Linked DNA regions of Psychrobacter arcticus 273-4. The protein of the gene in region 1 interacts with the protein of each later gene in a pairwise test. Links are inferred from orthologs where the notes say so. Each region holds a gene or a part of one and is shown in the gene's direction. Other genes may lie near its edges.

Region 1 (17,674 bases):
AAGTAGTGGCTGATGTTGGCTTAATTGGTTTACCTAATGCAGGTAAATCGACCTTTATCCGCCAAGTCTCTGCTGCTAGACCAAAAGTTGCTGACTATCCATTTACCACATTGGTTCCTAATCTGGGTGTGGTCGATATTGGTCGTCATCGCTCATTTGTTATGGCTGATATTCCAGGTTTGATCGAAGGTGCCTCAGAAGGTGCTGGACTTGGTATTCGCTTTTTAAAGCATGTCGCTCGTACGCGTCGTCTGTTACACTTGGTTGATATCAAGCCTATCGATGGTAGCGACCCAGTAGAAAATGCCCGTATTATCTTAAATGAGCTTGATCGTTTTTCGCCTGAATTGGCCAATTTGCCGCAGATTTTGGTATTAAACAAAATCGATCAGGTGCCTGAAGAAGAGTTAAATGAGCTCTGTACCCATATTGTGGCAGAGCTTGGCTGGACAGGTATCGTTTTCCGTACAGCAACCCTAACAGGTGAAGGCGTTGATGCCATTAAGTACCACTTGATGAATGAGATCGAGCGTGAACGTGAGCGTGAAATAGAAGATCCTATCTTTGCTGAAGCACAAAAAGCACGATTTGAGCGTTTAGAGGCAGAAGTTCGTCTGAATACTGAAGCTCAGCGTGAAGCGTATCGTGCTGCTCGTAAAGCGGCGCGTGAAGGTACGGATTTATCGGATGACGATTTTGATGGCAGCGATGACGATGATGATGGCGTCGAAGTGATTTACGCTCCTTAGTCTGATTTGTCTTTGCACGTATTTTTTTAGATGTATCCCCATGATTAATTTACCATAGCAACAGGAGTTTATATGGCAGTTGGCATAGAGAACACGATAGAAGAAGCAAGGTTTGTTGAGCAAGCTCGTAACTTTGATATTCAGCGCGTTATTGTCAAGATTGGCTCATCGTTATTAACCAATAATGGTCGAGGGCTTGATCGAACTGCCATTTACGAATGGGCAAAGCAGATCGCTAAACTTCATAAGCAAGGCATAGAGGTACTGCTTGTATCTTCAGGTGCCGTTGCTGAAGGTGTAGTGCGTATGAATCTTGAGGAGCGTCCCAAAAAACTGGCGGCATTACAAGCCTGTGCATCTATTGGTCAGATGGGTTTGATTGAAACCTGGTGGTCAGCATTGATTCAACACGGTATTCAAAGCTCACAGCTATTGCTGACACATGATGATTTGTCTAATCGTAGTCGCTATCTTAATACCACTGGCGCGCTTACGCAGCTATTAGAATGGCGCGTGCTGCCAGTCATTAATGAAAACGATACCATTACCATTGATGAAATTAAGTTTGGTGATAACGATACACTAGGTGCAATGGCAGCGGCGATGGTCAATGCCGACTTATACATTATCTTAACTGATCAAGAAGGTGTTTTTACTGACAATCCACGCGACAATCCTAATGCCAAAATGATCCGTCAAGAGCGTGCAATGGCTGATTACTTATTTGATATTGCAGGTGATGGTGGCAAGCTTGGGCGCGGTGGTATGTTGACCAAGATTCGTGCGGGTCGCCTTGCTGCCATGGGTGGCTGTCCGACGGTGATCGTGAGCGGTGCTATCGATGATGTGATCACTCGTGTGGTATCAGGCGAAGCGGTCGGCACCTTGTTGACCACCAACGATCAAGATAAAATTATTGCTCGCAAACAGTGGCTTGCGGCACATTTGCGTATGTCAGGCTCTTTAATTGTCGATGCAGGTGCAGCAAAAGCGGTGGTTGAGCATCAAAAAAGCTTATTGCCAGTTGGTGTGTCTGAAGTGCGTGGAGATTTTGATGAAGGCGATGTGGTTGAAATCGTCCATCAGGATACCGGTGAGCGTATAGCAGTTGGTCAAGTCAATTTCTCCTCTCGAGATGCATGCCGTGTTGCTCGCGAGCGTACTGAGCAGTTCGATAGAATCCTTGGTAATAATGAAGAACGTGTCGTCATGGTACACCGTGATAATTTGGCATTGACGATGTAAAAAAACTTATTATTTATGAATGTTTTGATAATAAGCGCTTTACTATTCTTTCCTTTAACGTAATTTATCCAGTGTTGTATGCGTTGTTGTGACATACAGTGCTGTTTTGGAGATTTGTACATGAGTGCTTCAGACAATAATAATTCGCTTGAAAAAAACTTTGCGCCTTTGAAAAATGATAGATTGCTACGAGCACTTCGTTTTGAGCCGATAGATACCACGCCGGTATGGATGATGCGCCAAGCTGGTCGTTATTTACCAGAATATAAAGCCACCCGTGCTGAAGCAGGTGATTTTATGAGCCTGTGTAAAGATACCGCGCGTGCCACTGAAGTTACCTTGCAGCCATTACGTCGTTATGATTTAGACGCGGCTATTTTATTCAGTGATATTTTAACCATTCCTGATGCGATGGGATTGGGTTTATATTTTGAAGCTGGGGAAGGGCCAAAGTTTAAACATCCTATTCGCCAGCAAGCTGATTTAGATAGATTGCCTGTGCTTGATGTCAATGACTCTCTTGATTATGTCATGCGTGCGGTGACCAGTATTCGTACAGCACTTAATGGACAAGTACCTTTATTTGGTTTTTCTGGTAGTCCTTGGACACTAGCGACTTATATGATTGAAGGTGGTAGCTCAAAAGATTATCGCTATACCAAAGGATTTTTATATAGTAATCCTGAGTTCTTACATCAATTATTGGATAAATTAGCGACGTCTGTGATTGATTATCTCGATGCCCAAGTCGTGGCAGGCGCACAGATACTACAGATATTTGATAGTTGGGGCGGCGCGCTTGGTCATCGTCAGTTTGTTGATTTTTCACATGCGTATAATAAGCGTATTGTTGCTGAGCTAAAGGTACGCCATCCTGAAATACCAGTGGTATTATTTACTAAAGGTGGCGGATTATGGTTGGATATACAAGCCGATAGTGAAGCGGATGCGTTGGGTTTAGACTGGACGATGCCGATTGATCGTGCCCGTCAAGTATTGACTGAAAGTCAGCGTCAGTTAACTAAGCAACATAAAAAACTACACAGTAGTAAAGCTATTCAGGGTAATTTAGACCCAGCAACTTTATACGGTTCACCTGCGACTATCCGTGCCGAAGTCAATGCAATGCTTGATAGTGCTTATGCTAACGGCGAAAAAACCGGCTATGTGGCAAACTTAGGTCATGGTATTACCCAGTGGGTCAATCCTGATAATGCCAAAGTGTTTATCGATGCGGTCCATGATTATAAAATTTAAAAAATACGATTTGAGAGATAGTCTTGGTTATTTGACTGACTCTATATCTCGTATTCATTAAGTAATAACAAAGTAGTAGAAAAGGATGTTTTATGATTTCAGCAGCGATTGTCGGTGGCACAGGTTATACGGGTATTGAGCTAATACGTTTATTATCTGCCCATCCTGAAGTGTCTATTGATTTGCTAACCTCGCGTAGCGAAGCAGGCACTCGCGCTGATGAGATATTCCCAAGTTTACGCGGTATCTCAGATATTGTGTTTAGTGATTTAGGTGATGAGACGCTAGCGACATTGCAACAGTGCGATGTGGTGTTTTTTGCCACACCGCATGGCGTCGCAATGCAGCAAGCAGAAGCGCTTACTGAAGCTGGTGTGAAAGTGATTGATTTGGCAGCAGATTTTCGTTTGCAGTCATTAACGGATTTTGAACACTGGTATCAGCAATCACACGCTTGTCCTGAACTACTAAAAACGGCTGTTTATGGTTTACCTGAGATCAACCGCGACAAAATTGCTAATGCTTTGGTTGTGGGTAATCCCGGTTGCTATCCGACCACGGCTATCTTGGGTTTAAAGCCGATAATTGAAGCGCAAAATAAGCAATCTAAACAACTTATTGAGTCGCGTATTGTCATCGATGCCAAATCTGGCGTTTCTGGTGCTGGTCGCCAAGCAAGTCTCGCACTGAATTATGCTGAAAGCACAGACAATTTTAAGGCATATAGCGTTGAAGGTCATCGCCACTTGCCAGAGATTGAGCAAGGCGTTGCACAGCTATTGGACAGTCAATTTAGTCATCGTGTTCGTTTTCTGCCGCACCTTGTGCCTATGATACGCGGCATGCTGAGCTCTATTCATATGGAGCTCACCGATGCGGGTGCTTTGATGGATTGGCAACAAGTATTTGAACAAAGCTATGCGTCAGAGCAATTTATTGATGTAATGCCAAAAGGGCTGTATCCCGATACCCGTAGTGTACGTGCCAGTAATCGATTGCGTATTGCTGTTCACCAAGACAACGAGCGTGCCGAATTGACCGTGATTGTCGTACAAGACAATTTAGTCAAAGGAGCAGCTGGGCAAGCAGTGCAAAATATGAATGTGATGTTTGGATTTGATGAGTCTCTTGGTTTGAATTTTGCGCCCATCGTTCCTTAACAGATGTTTACTTGTGATTAAATTATCACTACTTATGATACTAGGTATTGATTATAAATTCCGCTATAATAATTTGCCTTTCCTGTTAAGAGATACTGTCTAAATGCGTTTTAAGAGTGTACTACGCTTTTGCTCACCGCCAGCACGCCCATCGTGCCAAGACTCTGTTGCGTATGAATTGGAGCGTAGTCTACATTGTGCACTGCTGCCTTTTGTTACTCAGCGTAGTACCATGAAGCATGACAGCATTGCTCGTTCGCAGCAAGGCACTTCTACACTGGTGTTAGCATTATTTGTGATTGCGATATTGGTGACGGCAGTTGTCGCACTATTATTTGGTCACAAACTTGGTTATCAACGTGGCTATTATTCAATGCAAAATGAAACCAAGCAAGCGATCATTACCAGCAAAGAGTCGCTCCAAGAGCTAAAAGATTTGCGTGTCAGTCATAAAATAGCGACCAATGAGGTTGCAACTGCCAAACAAGAGCTAGAAATAAGTTTGGTAAACTCAAAAGAGTTACGCGAAAATCAGCAAGCTATAATGGTTGAAAATAGACAAGTGGCGCAGCTTAATGACCTCTATGCTGAGATTGTTAGTGAGCAGGGCGGCATGCCTTTACAGATACTAGGTGCAAAGATTGAGCCTTTGCCTGAATATGCCTTTGAATATGGTTTTGATATTGGTATGCTCGCAAGCGATGGTAAAGCCAAACGTTTAAATCCAACGTTGACATTGCTTGATGACGACGATTTTGTAGAAGTGCCATTAGATCCCGTCAGCTATACCATTGAAGGCGTGACGCGTATACGTGGTCGCTTTACAATGCCAGCGGGCTTTAAGCCTTTGCAAATTAAGCTAAATTTAAAAGCTGCTGGTCAAGAAGTAGAGCAGCTGTATGATTGGAAGCTTGGTGCTAAAGTTGATAATATGCCATTATCACTGTTAGATTTGCCAGAGGTCGATGAAAGTCCTATTGAGCCTTAGTTGTCGTAAGTTGTCGTAGCTGATAGCCAGTCATCTAGTAGTATTTCACCTTTTATTTTTAACGATGTTTTTACTCTCTTAAAGATATTTACTCATTAAACCTACCGATTCATCTGTATGCCAATTATGATAAAACAAACGATAGCAGTAGCGGCACCAATCATATCAGATTGGCATTTTCCTCATATGCCCATGCGTCTTGCGCAAGTGGGTGAGCCCGACGGTGAAACGACCCCACAGGCTGATGTATTAGTGGCAGAGCCAGAAGTGGCCAAGCCGCCCATGTATGCGGTAGTGATGTATAATGATAATTACACACCGATGGAATTTGTCGTCTATATTTTACAGTCCGAATTCCGTCACAGTATGGATTCAGCAGTTGAGATTATGTTGACGATTCATAATAGTAGTAAAGGTATTGCTGGTATTTATCCTAAAGATATCGCTGAGACCAAAGCCAAAAAAGTTAACAGTCTTGCTCATCGTGAAGGCTATCCATTATTGACGCAAATCGAGCCGCATCAAGGCGAGTAAAGCCTTACTTTAATATTCGATAGCGCTTATCATCTTAAGTTCAGTATATTTTTATTGTATATCTTTGATTTTATTAATAATATTAAGTATTATGGTATTTTTATAGCAAGTTTACTCAAGTATAAACTTGCTCTGCACCTCTCTTTTTTAAATCGGCTTAAACTTTCTTATACAATTGCTTTTTTCATCATTGCCTGTCTTTATTCTCTCTTTGCATTATTCAAATCTTTTAATTGTCTGTAGCTTTACTACATGAGCGCTATAGTCGGTGAAAAGTAATATCGATACAACACGTATTGCTGGTGCAAATTTTTCTTGCTTGCTGTGCCTACGCAGACAGAGGCTGCAAAAAATTTACACCAGCAATACGGTAGCGACTTTAAAGTATTTCAACTATATTCTTTCTAAATGAACATTATCATTGAAAAATGGTCTAGGGATACTTCGATACATTTTAGTATGCGTTAATAGATTGACTATACTTGAGTATCATGTTGAGATAAAGAGAAGTGAGGATCATACCCAAGCTATGGAAGTCAGTATTTAATCATGCCACTTAATAATACTCATATTGCCCTTGAACAATCCATCTATCGCCCTGATTTACTTACTAACTCATTCATAAAGCTATCAATTATAAAGATAGGTATAACCGTAGGAAGTCGTTATGTTAAGTCGTCATCTTGAAGTTTCTTTGCGTTTAGCAATGACACTTGCGCGCCAAAAATCGCATGAGTATCTCACTGTTGAACATCTCTTACTGGCACTCTTAGAAAATACGCACGCTGCCAACACATTGACGGCCTGTAATGCAAATGTCTCAGCACTACGTACTGAGCTTGAGGCTTATATTAATAAGCACACTCCAACGGTCGATCCTGATACTGAGCAATCGCCGCAGCCGACTCAAAGCTTTGATCGTATCCTGCAACGTGCGATTTTTCATGTGCAATCTATCGGTGGTGGTCGTTTGGTTGAAGGATCGGATATTCTAGTATCGATGTTTTCAGAACATGACACTTATGCTGTTTATTTGCTCAAAAAACAGGGTATCAGTCGTCTTGAGCTGACCCAGTACTTATCACATGGTCATGATAAAGATGAGCCCTCTGAGCCGCGTGCTTCTATGACTGGAGAGCGCCGCAGTAGTGCCTCAGAAAAAACAAGTAAAGATCCATTGGTTGAGTTTGCGACCAATTTAAATCAACGTGCTGCTGAAGGCAAAACGGATCCATTGATTGGGCGTGGTCCTGAAATTGAACGAGCCGCGCAAGTATTGTGTCGCCGCCGCAAAAACAATCCATTATTAGTCGGTGAGCCGGGCGTTGGTAAAACCTCTATTGCTGAAGGGTTGGCGTGGTTAATTATCAATGATAAAGCACCAAAGCCCCTTAATGGTTGCGTGATTTATAGTCTTGATATTGGCTCATTAATTGCTGGTACTAAGTATCGCGGCGATTTTGAGAAACGCATGAAATCGCTCCTTGATGCGCTGAAGAAAAAGCCCAATGCTATCTTGTTTATTGATGAGATTCATATGATTATTGGTGCAGGTTCGTCAATGAGCAGCAATATGGATGTCTCAAACTTGATTAAGCCGGCACTTGCCAATGGCGAGCTGCGTTGTATCGGTTCAACTACTTTTACCGAGTATCGTCAGGTATTTGAAAAAGACCATGCCTTATCGCGTCGCTTCCAAAAAATCGATGTTAAAGAGCCAAGTGTCGATGATACGATCGATATTTTGCGCGGTCTTAAACCGCGTTACGAAGAATTTCATAACGTTGTATATACTGATGAAGCGTTGGTCACCGCTGTACAGTTATCAGCCAAACATATCCACGAGCGTTTTTTACCGGATAAGGCAATTGATGTTATTGATGAAGCGGGTGCTTATAAGCGTTTAGGGGTCGTGGCTGATGCAGATGATATAGAAGCAGAAGAAAACTTCATTGCTGATATAGAGCAAGATTTTGATGCACAAATCGATGCTGATATTGAAGGTCTCGATGGCGAAACCTATAGTGATAACGAAATGCAGGATGAAGCAAACACTGCAAAAGCCAATGATCGTGCAAAATCGTCTGATGATAAAAAAGCGAAAGGCAAACGTGCCCCGATAAAAATTGATGTGGCGGATATTGAAGCGATTGTTGCCAAGCTTGCGCGCATTCCGCCTAAGTCAGTATCAAGTGATGATAAGAGTATTCTCCAGCATCTAGATCGTGATCTTAAGCATTTAGTGTTTGGGCAAGATGAGGCTATTGGAACTTTAGCAGATGCGATTAAGCTGTCTCGTGCCGGTTTAAAAGCACCAGATAAGCCAATTGGTTCATTCATGTTTGCAGGTCCTACAGGGGTTGGTAAGACGGAAGTCTCTCGTCAATTGGCAAATCTATTGGGTGTTGAGCTGGTGCGCTTTGATATGTCAGAGTATATGGAAGCACATACTGCTTCACGTTTGATTGGTGCGCCGCCGGGTTATGTTGGTTATGATCAAGGTGGTCTGTTGACTGAAAAAATCAATCAGCATCCGCATTGCGTATTACTGTTTGATGAGATCGAAAAAGCGCATCCGGATGTCTTTAACTTGTTATTACAAGTGATGGATCACGGTACATTGACGGATAATAACGGTCGGGTTGCTATCTTTAAGCAGGTCATTGTTATTATGACGACCAACGTTGGTGCTGAGAGTATCAGTCGTTCCTCTATGGGCTTTACCCAGCAAGATCATAGCCGTGACAATACGGAATCACTCAAGCGTGTCTTTACTCCAGAATTCCGTAACCGTCTTGATGCCATCATTCAATTTAATCCACTAGATACCTCAGTAGTCGTCTCAGTGGTCGATAAATTCTTGGTTGAGCTACAAGTACAGCTAGATGATAAGCAAGTCACTTTAGAGATTGATGATGATGTGCGTGATTATCTGGCTGCTAAAGGCTATGATCGCTTAATGGGCGCACGTCCAATGCAGCGTCTGATTCAAGATGAAATCAAAAAGCCTTTGGCAAATATGATTTTATTTGGTGATTTGGTGAATGGTGGGGTTGTGCATTTAACCTTGGAGCCTGAAGCATCAGATGGTGATACTGTGAAGCTTGGTAAAGCTGGTGATAAGTCTTTAGATAAAGGATCAGCGGATAGCCTTATTATATTGACAGTCGTTGAGATTCATGAGCCCCGTCCGGATTCTGAGTCGTTGGCCAGTTAGTTTTTTGTCGCACTATTATAAAAGCGGTTACTACTTATAAAAACGGTTGCTACTTATCAAAACGGTTACTGCGGTAGCCGTTTTTTTATTGCTAATATATATAGTCGGTGAAAAGTAATATCGATACAACAGGTACTACTGGTGCAAATTTTTCTTGCTTGCTGTGCCTACGCAGACAGAGGCTGCAAAAAATTTACACCAGCAATACTGTAGCGACTTTAAAGTATTTCAACTATATGACCCCGCAAACTCAATATTTTGTTAATATCGACCTTAGCGCATCCTGATAACAAATAAAAAAGGATTCATCATGGAATTATTTGACGTACAACCCACAAAAACAGCCGTGCAAAAGCAAGCGATTCTCGACAATGTACGCTTGCCAGAAGATTGGAAGCAGGCGTTAGCAGAAGAATTAACCTCTGACAACATGGATAGCCTGCGTGCTTTTTTAAAAGAAGCATATCAGTCAGAGTCAGAGGATGGTATTTATCCCCCAGCACCGCTGATGTTTAATGCGTTTAATTTAACGCCTTTATCACAGGTGAAGGTGGTCATCTTAGGGCAAGACCCTTATCATCGCCCTGGACAGGCAATGGGGTTGTCTTTCTCTGTCCCTAAAGCTATCCCGAAGCCACCATCACTTAACAATTTATTGAAAGAGATGGCGGACGATATTGGTATCAAACCTTCAGCACATGGTGATTTAACGTATTGGGCGCAGCAAGGAGTTTTATTGTTAAATAGCTCTTTGACAGTAAGAGAAGGCGAACCAAACAGTCATCAAAATCAAGGCTGGGAGCAGTTCACTGATGCGGTTATTGATGTTATTAATGAACAAACTGCACATACTGTGTTTATTTTATGGGGCAGTAAAGCTCAGAAAAAAGGCAAGTATATCAATACAGATAAACATCTGATTTTGACGGCAGTACATCCATCACCCTTAGCTGCCAATCGTGGTGGTTTTTTTGGTTCTAAGCCGTTTTCTAAAACCAATGATTATCTGGTGCAATATGGTCAAACGCCTATCGATTGGCAGCTACCACAGTAAATGAGACATTTTCTAAATATTAATTCACAGCCTAACCAGCTAATAGATAGCCCATTTGTAAACCCGTTAATAGGTGAGCAGCTTAAAACAGCTATATTTTGGTCAGTTGAAGATATTAAGTGGATGACAGAGGCGCTAAAGCTTGCCAAACAAGGCGCTGAGCGTGAGGAGGTGCCAGTAGGAGCCGTATTGGTTCATAATCAGCAGATTATTGGTCAAGGTTTTAATGAGCCGATCGGGCGTTGTGATGCGACAGCTCATGCTGAAATAGTTGCCTTAAGAGAGGCTTGTGCGCATTTAAAGAATTATCGTTTGCCACTACAGACAACTTTATATGTCACCTTAGAGCCCTGTACCATGTGTATCGGGGCGCTGATTCATGCTCGAGTGGACAGACTTGTATATTCTACAAATGAACCAAGAGCAGGGATGGTTGGCAGTCAAATGAACTTAGCTGCACAGCCTTTTTATAATCATCATATGCAAGTCGATACAGGTTTATGCCGTGAGCACAGCAGTCAGATGTTAAAGGATTTTTTTCGTGAGCGTAGAAAAGCGGCAAAAGCGAATTGCAAGATGAGCGATTAACAAGATATGATTCTTGCTGCTAGTGATAGGTCGCTTTGTTTGCTATAATATCGCCCTATTTGCTTGTTAATGGAGTTTTTTGCTTGCAAGACTTTGATAAACAAGTAAAAAATGCTTTATTTATGCTTCTATAAGTGGTGCCGACTATTAAAGTGAGTGTTATGACTGTTTCCAACCCTAATACGAACAATAATAGTGAAATGACTTCATTGCGCTATCCGGTTATCTGTATTGATGGGCCAAGTGGTGCAGGTAAAGGTACGGTTACATGGCGCTTATCACAAGTTTTAGGGTATCAGCTGCTTGATTCGGGTGCATTATATCGTATCGTGGGACTTAAAGCGTTTGAAGCTGGACTGATGACTGCGGATGCAAGCCAAGCTATTGATGAGATGGCTGTATTAGCGTTAACGCAAAGCTTAGAGATTGCTTTTGTACCTAACAATGAATCAGGACGTGTTGATATTATTGTGAATAGTGAAGTGGTAGGTGAGCAAGTTCGTAACGAGACGGTTGGCGGTTATGCATCACAGATCGCAGTATTTTCAAAAGTTCGTCAAGCATTGCTGAAACTGCAACAAGATATGGCAACTCGTTCAGGATTGGTCGCTGACGGTCGTGATATGGGTACAGTCGTATTTTCAGACGCTGATGTAAAGGTGTTTTTGACTGCAAGTGCTGAAGCGCGTGCCGAGCGCCGTGTAACACAGCTACTGAATGCTGGTCAAACAGCAGATTTTGAAGCGATTCTAGCGACAATTAAAGCTCGTGATGATCGTGATGAGAATCGTTCGACGGCGCCATCAAAGCCGGCAAAAGATGCGCTACTATTAGACAGCTCTCACTTAGATGCTGATGCGGTTTATGAGCAAGTAAAGCAATATTGTCAGGCTCAAGGCATTTGCTTTAATAGCTAATACAAACAACATAGTAAGTATTAAAAGGTTTCCTATAGGTTTGATTTTAGTATAAAATTACAGTAGTAGACGCCAATAATCTTTAGAGGGTAACGAAAATATACTGTCTGAAGGACATAAATTAAAAAATATAACGCATTTTAATCTAAGACAGTTGTTGCTAGTGAGTTTGCTGAACCATTCGCTTATTAGCAACAAACGTTTTTTTATATGACTGCATAGGATATAAAACCAGTATTCTCGTTTTATACAGTCATAAATTTGATCCGTACTGTGCTGGACAGGATACGGCTATACAAAGGTAGACATAATGGAATCATTTGCTGAACTATTTGAAGCGAGCATCGAAGAAACAGGTCTGGATATTGAGCGTGGCTCGGTTATTACCGGTACTGTTGTCGCCATCGATAACGACTGGATCACTGTTGATACTGGTCTAAAATCTGAAGGTATCGTCGCTCGTGAAGAGTTTTTAAGCGAAGAAGGCGAACTTGAAGTTGAAGTTGGCGATAGTGTCGATGTTGTGGTTGAAGCGGTTGATAACGGTATGGGTCAAACCTTACTGTCACGTGAAAAAGCCAAACGTGTTGAGACTTGGAATTTCCTTGAGAAAATCTCTGACAATGATGAGATCGTAAAAGGTATTATCTCTAGCAAAGTAAAAGGTGGCTTTACCGTAGATATCGGTTCAGTACGCGCGTTCTTGCCAGGTTCTTTAGTAGATGTACGTCCTATCCGTGATACGACGCATCTAGAAGGTAAAGAGTTAGAATTTAAAGTTATCAAACTTGACCAAAAACGTAACAACGTTGTAGTTAGTCGCCGTGCCGTTATGGAAGCTGAAAACTCAGCTGAGCGCGAAGAGCTATTGAACAAGCTTGAAGAAGGTATCGAGATCGAAGGTATCGTTAAGAACCTAACTGATTACGGCGCATTCGTTGATCTTGGTGGTATTGATGGTCTATTGCACATCACTGACATGGCATGGCGCCGTATCAAGCACCCATCTGAGGTGGTTGAAGTTGGTCAAGACCTTAAAGTTAAAGTACTTAAGTTTGACCGTGAGCGCAATCGCGTAAGCTTAGGTCTAAAACAATTGGGTACTGATCCTTGGGATAACGTTGGCGGTACATACCCAGTGGGTAGCGTCGTTAAAGCTCGCGTAACTAACTTGACTGATTATGGTTGTTTTGCTGAAATCTCTGAAGGTATCGAAGGTCTAGTACACGTATCAGAGATGGATCATACCAACAAAAACATCCATCCATCAAAAGTTGTTCAAGTGGGTGATGAAGTTGAAGTAATGATTCTTGATATCGATGAAGAACGTCGTCGCATCAGCTTAGGTATCAAACAGACTCTAGCCAATCCGTGGGATGAGTTTGATAAGAAACATGAGCGCGGTGATAAAATCACTGGTACCATCAAATCAATCACTGACTTCGGTATCTTTATCGGTCTAGATGGCGGTATTGATGGTTTGGTTCACTTGTCAGACATTTCTTGGAATGAAACTGGCGAAGATGCTATCCGTAACTACAACAAAGGTGACACCGTTGAAGCAATGGTATTGTCTGTAGATTCTGAAGCCAACCGTATCAGCCTAGGCGTGAAACAATTAACTTCAGATCCATTTAACGAATACCTAGTCAACAATGACCGCGGTGCTATCGTTAATGGTAAAGTAAAAGAAGTAGACGCTAAAGGTGCTACTATCGAACTTGCTGACGAAGTTGAAGCGTATTTACGTGCCTCTGAGATTCAACGTGACCGCGTTGAAGATGCGACTAAGCATCTAACGGTTGGTGATGATGTTGAAGCTAAAATCATCAGTGTTGATCGTAAAACACGTAACATCAGCTTGTCAATCAAAGCGAAAGACGAAGCTGAAGAGCGTCAAGCGATTAAAGAGCTAAGCAGCACAACCACGACTACTACTGCTGCCGGTTCTGATGCACAACCAAAAACTATTGGTGACTTGATCAAAGAACAAATGCAGTAAGCTATTTACCGCTAATGTTATGATCTTATAAAAGAAAGCGACTCCGGTCGCTTTTTTTTACGGCTAAATTTTGCTATTGACGATCATTGCTGAAGTTTTTTCTTTAATAGAGGAACTCTTGTTTCCAATTTACCTCAATATCCGCTATCATTTGCAACATCGAGTAACGAGATGTAAGCTTAGACCCAAGTCATTATAAACAAACAGATATTTAACCAACAATCGCGTGGTTATTAGCCTGTATTTTGTAATTTCTGTGGTTATTGTTTTAGTTATTTCCATCATCTTATCTATCAATTAACAAGGCAAGCGTGATAATGCAGCAAACAATTAATAAGTCTGAATTCATTAGTAATCTGAGTACGAATTGTGACACGATGACAGATACTGTTGTCGATGACGCAGTACGCGAAATATTAAATTTGATGACCCATACGCTCGCCAATGATGGTCGAGTAGAAGTACGTGGGTTTGGCAGTTTTTGTCTGCATCATCGCCGCGCTCGTATGGGTCGTAACCCTAAAACAGGTGAAAGTGTGCCAGTACCTGCCAAGGCTATTCCGCATTTTAAGCCAGGCAAAGCATTACGTGAAGCCGTCAATGAAAAAGTAGCAGGCGGACAGTAAGCCAATTGAGGTAATATAAGATATTAAATCGTTCTACTACTAAAGTATGAGCCAATTTTTCTTATTTATACCCAATCTTTGAGAACGTAGTATTATTAATCAGCATGGCTTAGTTTTTATCAATTTGTCTGTTCTATTAAAAACCTAAGGAGACGTCTGATGCGTATTTTATTATTAGTATTGCTATTTTTGAGCTTCGCTTATTCACTTGCTTTGGTATTAGCAAACAATACTGAAGTTGGCGTGAATCTGCTGTTTTCACAAGCGCCTACGATGAATTTGGGTTTGCTATTGATACTGTGCCTGATACTCGGTATCGTCATAGGTATATTATTAGCATTGCTGATTTTCCGTGTTTTGCAAAACAAGTGGGAAATATCGCGTCTACAAAAGGCGAATGCCAATTTACAAGAGCAGATAACCCAAGCTAATGTGGTGATTGATCGTCAAGCGAATGCACCCACTGTAGAAGAAGCTGTTTATGGGGCGACAGCGGTCAACGTACAGGATACGACAATGAACAATGCTAATCCCAATGTCAATGTGCATGAAGGGGCAAGTTTGACCAAACAAAAACGCGATTACTGATAACTCATAGGATGCGTTTTTACTGCTCATTCTTAATACTATAATTTGATAAACCAGATATAAAGAGGCACAACAATGAACAACGCAATCAATTCTCCTGTCATCGTTGCATTAGACAATATGACAAAGAATGCCTCTCTTGCGTTAGCTGACCAATTAGATCCGGCGTTATGCCGATTAAAAGTAGGTAAAGAGCTGTATACCCGGTGTGGTCCTGAGATAGTCAAAGCACTACATCAACGCCAATTTGAAGTTTTTTTAGACTTAAAATTTCATGATATCCCGAATACCACCGCACAAGCAGTATTGGCTGCCGCTGAGCTTGGTATATGGATGGTCAACGTCCATGCCAGTGCAGGGCTAGAAGCGATGGCATTGGCAAAGCAGCGCTTACTAGATAGTGATTTTGACACGCTACTGATTGCAGTGACTGTCTTAACGTCTATGGACAATGAAGCACTCATGCAAACTGGTATCACCGACGGCTTAGATGCACAAGTTAGCCGCTTAGCACAATTGACCAAGCAAGCAGGTCTTGATGGCGTGGTATGCTCAGCGCAAGAAGCAAAGACACTAAAGGCATTATGTGGTCAAGACTTTAAGCTAATAACCCCTGGTATTCGCTTGCTAGACGACAACGCTGATGATCAAAAGCGTATTTGCACGCCGAAACAGGCATTAAACGATGGCTCTGATTATCTGGTCATTGGGCGCTCAATTACCCAAGCAGCAGATCCTGCGGCTAAGTTGCAGTTAATACTTCAAAGCCTTTAACGTTTAATGTAAACGCTAAAATGCAAGATTTAAGCTAAACACTCAGTTTAAAAACCCCACTCTCAACTTGAAATAAGCAATTCAAACTGAAGTGGCGGGTTACCAAGTTTTTTGTTGAGTACAAAGCATAGATTATGTGACAGAATTTTACGAATCAATCGATGAGACAAATGCCATAAATCTCTTGCTCGTACCCTTTGTATATTAAATCGTTCTGATAGCTGACCAATGACTGTTTCAACGATACGGCGGGCTTTCATTAGCCGTTTTACCACAGGTTTGGGTCTATCCTCTTTCATGTTAGCTCTGAGTGGCGTTTGTAAATCCACTCCTTGAGCGTCGTAGTACTGAGTGAGACTAGGGCTGATATACCCTTTATCAGCGCCGAGCAAACCATAGATATTGTCAGTAATATCAGGCGCAACCGCTCTTTCATCAACATTGGCAGGAGCAAAGGTAAAGCCTTTAATCATGCCCGATAAGTTAACAAGCAAATGTCCTTCAAAGCCATAGTACCTCTCTTGCTTAGCCGCACAGTAGCTAAAAGCCGCTAAGTCTTGATAGTTTTTATGCCGATAAGCGCGTCCATAATGACAGACGGGTATCGGAAAACCATCCATAAAATGGATGTTGTCACGGCCCTCAAGTTGACTGACGTTATCTTGTATCCGCTGTTTGACTTGCCACAGATTCGCGCAATGCTTTGCGAAGTTAGGATATGAGCCTATGGCTGGAAACCAGGCTTGCCAGTGCTGGGTAAAATATTGCCAAATCTGTTTGTCTTGATCAAGGTTTAAAAATTCACCGACCAGTTCCATGCAAATGATCTCAGGATCACTCAGCTTTGGCGCGTAACCTGCACCTCGCAAGGGTTCAGTAACGACTATTTTGTAATATTGCTCTACCATTAAATAGATATTGATGATAAATTCGTCTATGGGCATCTCATGACTCCGTTGTATTCTTGGTCGAAAACAATAGATTAGTGAGATGCTCTTCTTTTTTCAATCACTTTCGAAGTTGAGAGTGGGGTTTTAAAAGTAAAAAGACAGCCTAAGCCGCTGTCTTTTTACTTTTTGTTGATAGGTGAAAAGCTGCTAAACTATTGATGTTTATTTAATGACATTGGCCACTATGAAATTACAGATTTTGAGTGACTTACATATTGACAGTTATGTTCGTCAATCCCATCCGATAGGGCATATCCCTAAAACCGACGCAGACATCGTGCTAGTAGCGGGAGATACTGCCAATAGTGATATTGGTATGCCATGGCTACAAGAGCAAGCAGCGCGCTTACAAGTCCCTCTAATCACTATCGCCGGTAATCATGAGTACTTCAATGAAGACGTGCTGCATTTTGATAAAAAGCTGGCGACTTGGGATAATTATGATAGTGAATCAAAGCAGGGCGTACAATTTTTGCAGTGCCAGTATATTGATATTGGAGAGGTGCGAATCTTAGGCTGTACGCTTTGGACGGATTATCAATATCAAGCCAACGAAGATACTATGGTAGCGGCGCTACGCTTTATGCGTGACTATAAACAGATCTATGCGGGCAGCGAGCTGTTTTCACCTGAGGTATCAATGCAGATCCATGCCAAACAGCGCCAATGGCTCAAGCAAGCATTAATCACAGCCAAAGCATTGGGTAAAAAAACCGTGGTCATGAGTCATCATAGTATTAGCCCATTATCAGTGTCTGAAAAATATGCCAATTTGCCAAGCAATGCCGCGTTTGTAAGTGATTTGTCCCAATGGATGTATGAGGACTGGGCACCAGCGCTATGGGTGCATGGGCATACGCACGAGGCATTTGATTACCACATTCATAAGACACGCGTTATCGTCAATCCGCGCGCTTATCCAAATGAGGTCAGTAGTACGGCGTTAGCATTCGCATGGGATAGAGTGATTGATATCGGCTAGTTACGCGTAATGAAGGTGAGTCTCTATTTTGCAAGGTCTGAGT
Region 2 (7,832 bases), 1.0 Mb from region 1 along the record:
AATTGACTCAGTACTATAAAGTTGAAGCGATTGATTTTGATGAGACGCTTAAGCTGTGCCAAGAGTGGAAAGAAGCAATCAGAGGCATGGTGACTGATGTCACTGAAGATTTGAACCAATTGCGTCTGGCTGGCAAGAACCTAATGTTTGAAGGTGCGCAAGGTACCTTACTTGATATCGACCACGGTACGTATCCGTTTGTGACCAGCTCAAGCGTGACCGCTGGTGGCGTATCTACAGGCACGGGTATCGGTCCATTATATTTGGATTATGTCCTTGGTATCACAAAAGCCTATACCACGCGCGTCGGTAGCGGTCCATTCCCAACCGAATTGTTTGATGATGTTGGCGCGCATTTAGCCAAAGTCGGTCATGAATTTGGTGCCACGACAGGACGCGCGCGTCGCTGTGGTTGGTTCGATGCCGAGGCATTACGCCGTGCTGTCGTACTTAACTCTATGTCAGGTATCTGCCTAACCAAGCTTGACGTGTTAGATGGTCTTGAAGAGCTACTCATTGGTGTCGGTTATAATTTGCCAGAAACTGAGTGTGCAGGCGCGCATGATGCTGAATTCTATGAGTCGGTAACACCAAAGTATGAAACACTACAAGGTTGGAGCGAATCAACGGTTGGTATCACTAACTACGATGAGCTGCCTGAAAATGCTAAAAAATACATCAAACGTATCGAAGTATTGATTGGTTGCCCTATCGATATCATCTCAACCGGTCCTGATCGTGAAGAGACCATCGTCCTACGTGATCCGTATGATGCATAATTGGTTATAACTATATTGTATGGTTCATTCACAAAACCCTAATGCTAAACATTGGGGTTTTGTTTTTGGTAAGTAAGAAAAATTTGCACCAGTAGTACCTGTTGTATCGATATTACTTTTCACCGACTATACAACCATAAATTAATCCTATCATTTACACGCTTAATCATTATAATAGGCAGCAATCATTCGCTGAGCACTATATCTTCTTATTGTGTATCCGTATTAGACATGCATGAATGAATTCGCTTAGCGCAGTGATCACAGACAACGTAAATTATTTAATTTCTCACTTATATATCAGGAGCTTTTCATGGCTAACGAACGTACTTTATCTATCATCAAACCTGACGCAGTCGCTGGCAATAACATTGGCGCTATCTACGACCGTTTTGAAAAATCAGGTCTAAAAATTGTTGCGGCTAAAATGATGCAACTAGATGATGAAAAAGCGGGCGGTTTTTACGCTGAGCACGCTGAGCGTCCATTTTATAACGACCTAAAATCTTTCATGATGTCAGGTCCAGTATTGGTATCAGTACTAGAAGGCGAAAATGCTATCGCTAAGCATCGTGAAATCATGGGCGCTACTAACCCAAAAGACGCAGCTGAAGGCACTATCCGTGCTGATTTTGCTAGCAGCATCGATGAAAACGCTGTTCATGGTTCAGATTCAGCAGAATCAGCAGCACGTGAAATCAGCTACTTCTTCAATGAAGAAGAAGTTTGTGCACGTACGCGTTAATAGCAGCTTTTATTAACAGATTTTATTAACAGCCACTGTTATCCATAATAATAGCGCTGATTAATTATTAGTGTAACGAGACGGCTTATATCTTTTGGTATAAGCCGTTTTAGCTATTATAATATAGTCAGTCCTAAGTAAAAGAAATACAGATGTTATAAAGCACTACTGGGGTTAATTTTTCTTGCTTGCTGTGCCTACGCAGACAGAGGCTGCGAATAATTAACCCCAGTAGCGCTGCACTCTTTTAAAAGTGGATCAATTATAGTCTAACTATGCATTGAAATTTTAACTTTTCTCCCTCATTATTGGTTTTACTTAGCGTTATCAATCCTTTATCAGTATGTTTCTATCAATTTCTGATAAAAAATGCACTCATAACGGATTGCTCATGCACTCATACATTAAGTATGTCTAGCAACGCCCATCTCAACAATTGCATCGCTTATATCAAAAAATGCAAAAAGGTTATTTATTATGTCGACTGTCCAAACCCCTGTCCAATATCTCCCAGCCAAAACTGCTAACAGCATAAAATTGGTAGACGAGGCGCAGGCAAAAACCAATCTACTAGGCATGACACAAGCACAATTGGCGGATTACTTTAAGAGTATTGGCGAAAAGCCGTTCCGCTCGACGCAAGTCATTAAGTGGATATATCAGCAAGGGGTGACAGATTTTGAGCAAATGACCAATTTAAGTAAGTCTTTGCGAGATAAGTTATCAGCCAATGCCTGTGTGATACCACCAAAGGTTATCCATCGCCAATATAGTGATGATGGTACGCGCAAATGGGTATTTGAAGTGACTGGCGGCTCATTGGTTGAGACGGTATTGATTCCGGCAGATGACAGTAAGTTAAATGGTCGCAAAACCTTGTGTATCTCCTCGCAAGTCGGCTGTGCGCTGGACTGTAGCTTCTGTAGTACGGGCAAGCAGGGCTTTGAGCGCGATTTAACGGCGGCTGAGATTCTCGGACAATTATGGGTGGCCAATGCTTCTTATATGAGCGATGAAAACGACAGCTTAGAGAATATTGACCATAGTTTATGGGAAAATAATGTCACCAATGTGGTCATGATGGGCATGGGTGAGCCGTTATTAAACTATCGTCCCGTTGTCAGCTCAATGGAGTTGATGCTCAGTGATCATGCCTATGGTTTATCAAAGCGCCGTGTCACTCTATCTACCTCAGGTGTGGTGCCAAAAATGTATGAGTTGGCAAAAGAGCTGGACGTCGCTTTAGCGATTTCATTACACGCGCCAAATGATGAGCTGCGTAATGAATTGGTACCGATTAACAAAAAATATCCGTTAGAGCAGTTAATGGCAGCGGCGAGAAATTACGTCTTTGACGTGAACCCGCGCCATAAAAAACATGTGACGATCGAATATGTCATGTTAGACGGTGTCAATGATAGTAATGAGCATGCTGAGCAACTGGTTGCCTTATTGGGTGATTTGCCAAGTAAGATTAACTTGATACCGTTTAACCCATTCCCACATGCAAATTATGATAAGTCGAGTAACAATCGCATTCATGCCTTTAGCAACATATTAAGTGAAGCAGGTTTTGTTTGTACCATTCGCCAAACGCGCGGTGATGACATTGATGCCGCTTGTGGGCAATTGGTTGGGCAGGTAGCCGATAGAACACGTCGCTCAGCCGCTTGGCAGCAAAGTATTAAAGACCGCGAAAATAGTTGATTAGGTTAATAAAAATGACTGCTATAGCTATCTAACGTAGCTATAGATGAATTAATGTATTAAAAAACCCCACTCTCAACTATCATAATTTTTGGCGTAGGCTGTGGCTTTAGCCCAGCGTTTTTGGCAAATTGTTACGATTGACTGGGCTAAAAGCACCAGCCTACGATAGCCCATATTAAGTTGAGAGTCGCGTATTAAAAAGAATCCTACTATAGTATTTTTTGTAGCCTCTACTATGCAGGCAGCAGCAAGCAAGCAAACAAGAAAAATTTATAGCAGTAACGCGTTACTATAATATTATTTCTAGTATTGCAGACGGACTATGTTTAGCTGTCTTTTTTGCATCACAATGGTAATAAAATGTAGTCGCCAATGCTAGTACTGAGGGAGTGAGACAATTAATGACAACTAAATTGTACTTATGGAGGCTAAATCTATTAAACTGATGCCTCGATGATCGAACGCATTGACTCACAGTTTTATGATGGCGACCATAATGACTTCTAAAAATTCTTGTCAGTTCAAATATCAAACCTCTCTTTCTCATTCAGTGAGGCAGTTGGGCGCTACCGTTTTTGTTAGAAAAAGTGCTCAAGGTATATGGCTTGCCAGCACGTTAAGCGCTTTATTGATTTCTGGTTGTCAAAGCACGCCAACCAATGATTTAATAACGGGCACGCTTTATCAAACCTCAACGCAACCCAATGACAATCGTCAATTGGATCAGCAAGAAATTGCTCGCGTTCGAACGACACTTGCTGCACAATATATCCGCAAAAACGAGCTCGATGCTGCCCAAAGACAGCTCGAAAAAGCCTTTGCTGCCGATAGCCGTCATGCGCCGGCCTATGATATGATGGGTGTTTTGTTGCAGCAAGAGGGTAGCCGCCTTAATCTTGAAAAAGCCGAACAATTTTTTAAAAAAGCCATTGTGCTTGATAAAGATTTTGATCAAGCACACAACAATTATGGCGTGTATTTGTCGCAGATGAAGCGTTACAAAGAGGCAGCAGAGCAGTTCGAAATAGCAGGCGCTGCCCTTGGCTATGAAGGCCGTATTGGTGCGTTAGAAAACTTAGGTCGTACCTACCTTCAACTAAAGGATCATCCTGCCGCGGAAAAGGCTTTTTTACGGGCTTTAGATGGCAATCGAAACAGCATCATTGCGCATATTGAGATGGTTGACTTACTACTTGAGCAGCAGCGTTTTCAGCAAGCACAAAGACTCTATGATGAGACCTTGATATTGCTGCAAGGGCAGGGCGTTAGTCCACGCTTGCTACTACAAGGTATCAAATTGGCGGCAGCGCAAAAAAACATCGAGACACGCCAACAATTGGCACAGCAACTTTTATCCGCTTATCCATTAAGTGATGAAGCAAAACAACTAAAGACTTGGCTTAACAATCCAGAGGCACCATGGAAATGACCACCCCATTATCAAACACTAACTTTAACGCGCAGGGATCATTTGGTGCCATGTTGCAGCAAGCTCGCAAAGCTAAGCAAGTTAGCTTGGACGACGCGGCAAATGAATTGTTTATTTTAAAACGTCATCTGCAAGCGTTAGAAAACGAAGATTTTTCTGACTTGCCGCAAGTGGCGTTTGCACGCGGTTTTGCGATTAACTATGCCAAATATTTGGGTCTCGACCCAGTAAGAATAGCCAGTAGCTTTGATGCGGCATACCCAAATGAGCTAAAATCGCGTTCAGCCAGTAATACTCAGTCGCTACTGCGTCCGATGGGCACGCTACAGCGTGATACACACAGTCGCATTCGCTTCAATCCGCTGCTTATCATCGCCGTCATCGGTGTCGTTATTTTAGCGATTTTCCTATTCCGTATGGTCAGTAATGCGAGCAAGGAAAACACTGCGCCGCCTGTCTCTAGCGCTGAAGATATCTCAGCAGTAGAACAAGCACAAGGCGCCGCCATTAATACCGATGTTACAGGGGTTAGCGCTTCAGGTTCAGCACTAAACTTAGGCGGTGGTGACGTTGCCCCCGCCACTTTAGATGTTAAGCTGACTGCTGCTGCTGTGGTCACTATTACAGACGCTACCGGTAGCAGCTTGATAGCGGGCTCGCAAAATGCGGGTGATTATCAATTATCAGGTATGCCACCGTTTAATGTACAGATCGATAATATCAATAACGTGCGCCTGATGCTTAATCAGCAATCCGTCGCTTTAAACAGCTACGCAAATGGTCGCCAAGCCAGTTTTGAATTGGCGCCTTAATTTATTAACTGATTTATTTTTCAAAGCGAATATTGTTTATTATTACCTTCAGTTTTATGGTTATTCTCGTTCTTACTGCTTTCATGAAAGGGTTTGTCTATGTCAACGTCAGCGCCTATTAATCGTCGTCTTACTAAGAAAATATATGTCGGTGATGTCGCGATTGGTGGTGATGCGCCGATTAGTGTGCAAAGTATGACCAATACCGATACCTGCGATGTGGCAGCGACTGTTGCCCAAATTGAGCGCTGTGTTGAAGCAGGCGCTGATTTGATGCGCGTCTCTACCCCGACGATGGATACCGTTAAAGCATTTGGTGAAATTCGCAAATTGGTCAGCGTACCCTTGATAGCGGATGTGCATTTTGACCACAAAATTGCTTTAGCGGTTGCGGCAGCGGGCGCAGATTGTCTGCGTATTAACCCAGGCAATATCGGTAGCGACGCCAAAGTACGTGAAGTCGTTGCCTGTGCCAAGCACTATAATATTCCTATTCGTATCGGCGTCAATGCTGGCTCTTTAGAAAAAGACATTCAGCGTAAGTATAAAGAGCCAAATGGTGCAGCAATGCTGGAATCAGCAATGCGTCATATTGATATATTAGAGCGCCTTAATTTTGATCAATATAAAGTGTCTGTCAAAGCCAGCAATGTGTTTTTGACCATGGATGCGTACCGTCTGATCTCAGCACAGATTGATAATCCGCTGCATTTAGGCGTTACGGAAGCCGGTGTCTATCGTACTGGTTCGGTCAAATCTGCCATCGCGCTTGGTGGTTTATTATTGGACGGTATTGGGGATACGATTCGTATTTCCTTGGCAGCCGAGCCAGAAGAAGAGATTAAAATTGGTTTTGATATCTTAAAATCACTCAATATTCGCTCTAATGGTGTCAACTTTATTGCTTGCCCAAGCTGCTCACGCCAAGAGTTTGACGTAATTAGAGTAATGACCGCGTTAGAGTCGCGTTTAGAAGACATTCGTGAGCCAATGAATTTGTCAGTGATTGGCTGCAAAGTAAATGGTCCGGGTGAAGCAAAAGAAGCCGATATCGGTATCGTTGGTGCTGCACCAAAATCGCTGGTCTACCGTATGGGCGAAAAAAGCCATCTGATTGATACCGATAATTTGGTCGATGAGATAGAAGGGATGGTACGCGCTCATGCAGAAGAATTGGCGAAAAAACGTGAAAATGAGATTATTCGCGTTAGATAATAAAATGTTTTACCAATAAAAATTATAGAGCTGTTTGTTAAAATTTAAAGGACACGACCGAACCATGATTAAAGCGATTAAAGGGTTTAATGATATTTTGCCTGCACAGTCTGCAAAATGGCTGTATTTAGAGTCAATATTGGCTGATGTGCTAGGCAGATACGGTTATGAGCATATTCGCTTGCCTATCGTTGAGCAAACCGATTTGTTCGCTCGTGCCATTGGTGGTGCCACGGATATCGTTGAAAAAGAGATGTATAGCTTTACCGACAAGTCTGATCCACCAACGCCGCTAACCTTGCGTCCTGAAGGAACCGCAGGGGCAGTACGAGCGGTAAATGAGCACAATCTACTACGCGGTGATACGCCCAAACTTTGGTATATCGGTCCGATGTTCCGCTATGAGCGTCCACAAAAAGGGCGTTATCGTCAGTTTCATCAATTGGGTGTCGAGAGCTTTGGTAGTGCCTTACCAGATGCCGATGCCGAGCTGATTGCGATGACCCATCTGATGTGGCAAGAGCTGGGTCTAAAAGATGAGATGCGTCTGCAGTTGAATAGTCTAGGCGAGCGTGATGAGCGTCATGCTTATCGTGAAGCGCTGGTAACCTATCTAACTGATAAGCAAGAGCAGCTAGATGAGGATAGCAAACGTCGCCTAACCACCAATCCACTACGTATTTTAGACAGTAAAGAAGCCAGCACCCAAGCCCTATTAATAGATGCACCCAAACTTGCTAACTTTTTAGGCGAAGAGAGTGTGGCGCATTTTGAGCAAGTGCAAACTTATTTAACAGAGCTTGGCATTGATTTTGAAATCAATCCGCATCTGGTACGTGGTCTTGATTACTATAACAAAACCGTTTTTGAATGGGTCACTGATAAGCTTGGTAGTCAAGCAACGGTCTGTGCCGGCGGTCGTTATGACGGTTTGGTTGGACAGCTAAAATCTATTGATACCCGTGATGCTAAAGCCGATGCTAAAGCCGATGCTAAAGCCGATAGTAAGCCAGTCAAATCTGAGCCTGCGGTTGGTTTTGCCATGGGGCTTGAGCGTCTATTATTGCTCATAGACGCGGTGGCACCCATTGCTGATATCCCTGCTTGTGACGTCTTTGTGGTCGCCCATCCTGAGGTTTATA

The links.
Region 2: the proteins of PSYC_RS07760 (region 1) and ndk interact in binary tests that used the Escherichia coli proteins (3 or more experiments, as listed by UniProt). The link is inferred for Psychrobacter arcticus 273-4 from one-to-one orthologs.

Annotation. Positions count from the first base shown.
Region 1 is NC_007204.1:1,809,263-1,826,936, reverse strand. The notes cover bases 8,339-11,332. They hold PSYC_RS07760 (uracil-DNA glycosylase), read left to right. Parts: upstream 8,339-9,460; coding sequence 9,461-10,204; downstream 10,205-11,332. Other genes in these bases: cmk ((d)CMP kinase), read left to right, coding at 10,954-11,332; tadA (tRNA adenosine(34) deaminase TadA), read left to right, coding at 10,205-10,792; clpA (ATP-dependent Clp protease ATP-binding subunit ClpA), read left to right, coding at 8,339-9,150. Outside these bases: Obg family GTPase CgtA, read left to right, coding at 1-749; proB (glutamate 5-kinase), read left to right, coding at 822-1,994; hemE (uroporphyrinogen decarboxylase), read left to right, coding at 2,115-3,251; argC (N-acetyl-gamma-glutamyl-phosphate reductase), read left to right, coding at 3,344-4,411; PSYC_RS07775 (hypothetical protein), read left to right, coding at 4,515-5,399; PSYC_RS07770 (ATP-dependent Clp protease adaptor ClpS), read left to right, coding at 5,517-5,933; more of clpA, read left to right, coding at 6,601-8,338; more of cmk, read left to right, coding at 11,333-11,709; rpsA (30S ribosomal protein S1), read left to right, coding at 12,020-13,711; PSYC_RS07740 (integration host factor subunit beta), read left to right, coding at 14,029-14,337; PSYC_RS07735 (lipopolysaccharide assembly protein LapA domain-containing protein), read left to right, coding at 14,497-14,925; pyrF (orotidine-5'-phosphate decarboxylase), read left to right, coding at 15,001-15,699; PSYC_RS07725 (IS982 family transposase), read right to left, coding at 15,762-16,643; PSYC_RS07720 (metallophosphoesterase), read left to right, coding at 16,834-17,631. UniProt on the Escherichia coli protein: Excises uracil residues from the DNA which can arise as a result of misincorporation of dUMP residues by DNA polymerase or due to deamination of cytosine.
Region 2 is NC_007204.1:804,785-812,616, forward strand. Bases 1-2,808 are described here. They hold ndk (nucleoside-diphosphate kinase), read left to right. Parts: upstream 1-1,092; coding sequence 1,093-1,524; downstream 1,525-2,808. Other genes in these bases: PSYC_RS03540 (adenylosuccinate synthase), read left to right, coding at 1-779; rlmN (23S rRNA (adenine(2503)-C(2))-methyltransferase RlmN), read left to right, coding at 2,002-2,808. In the rest of the region: more of rlmN, read left to right, coding at 2,809-3,231; type IV pilus biogenesis/stability protein PilW, read left to right, coding at 3,731-4,663; PSYC_RS03560 (helix-turn-helix domain-containing protein), read left to right, coding at 4,660-5,475; ispG (flavodoxin-dependent (E)-4-hydroxy-3-methylbut-2-enyl-diphosphate synthase), read left to right, coding at 5,575-6,690; hisS (histidine--tRNA ligase), read left to right, coding at 6,755-7,832. UniProt on the Escherichia coli protein: Major role in the synthesis of nucleoside triphosphates other than ATP. The ATP gamma phosphate is transferred to the NDP beta phosphate via a ping-pong mechanism, using a phosphorylated active-site intermediate.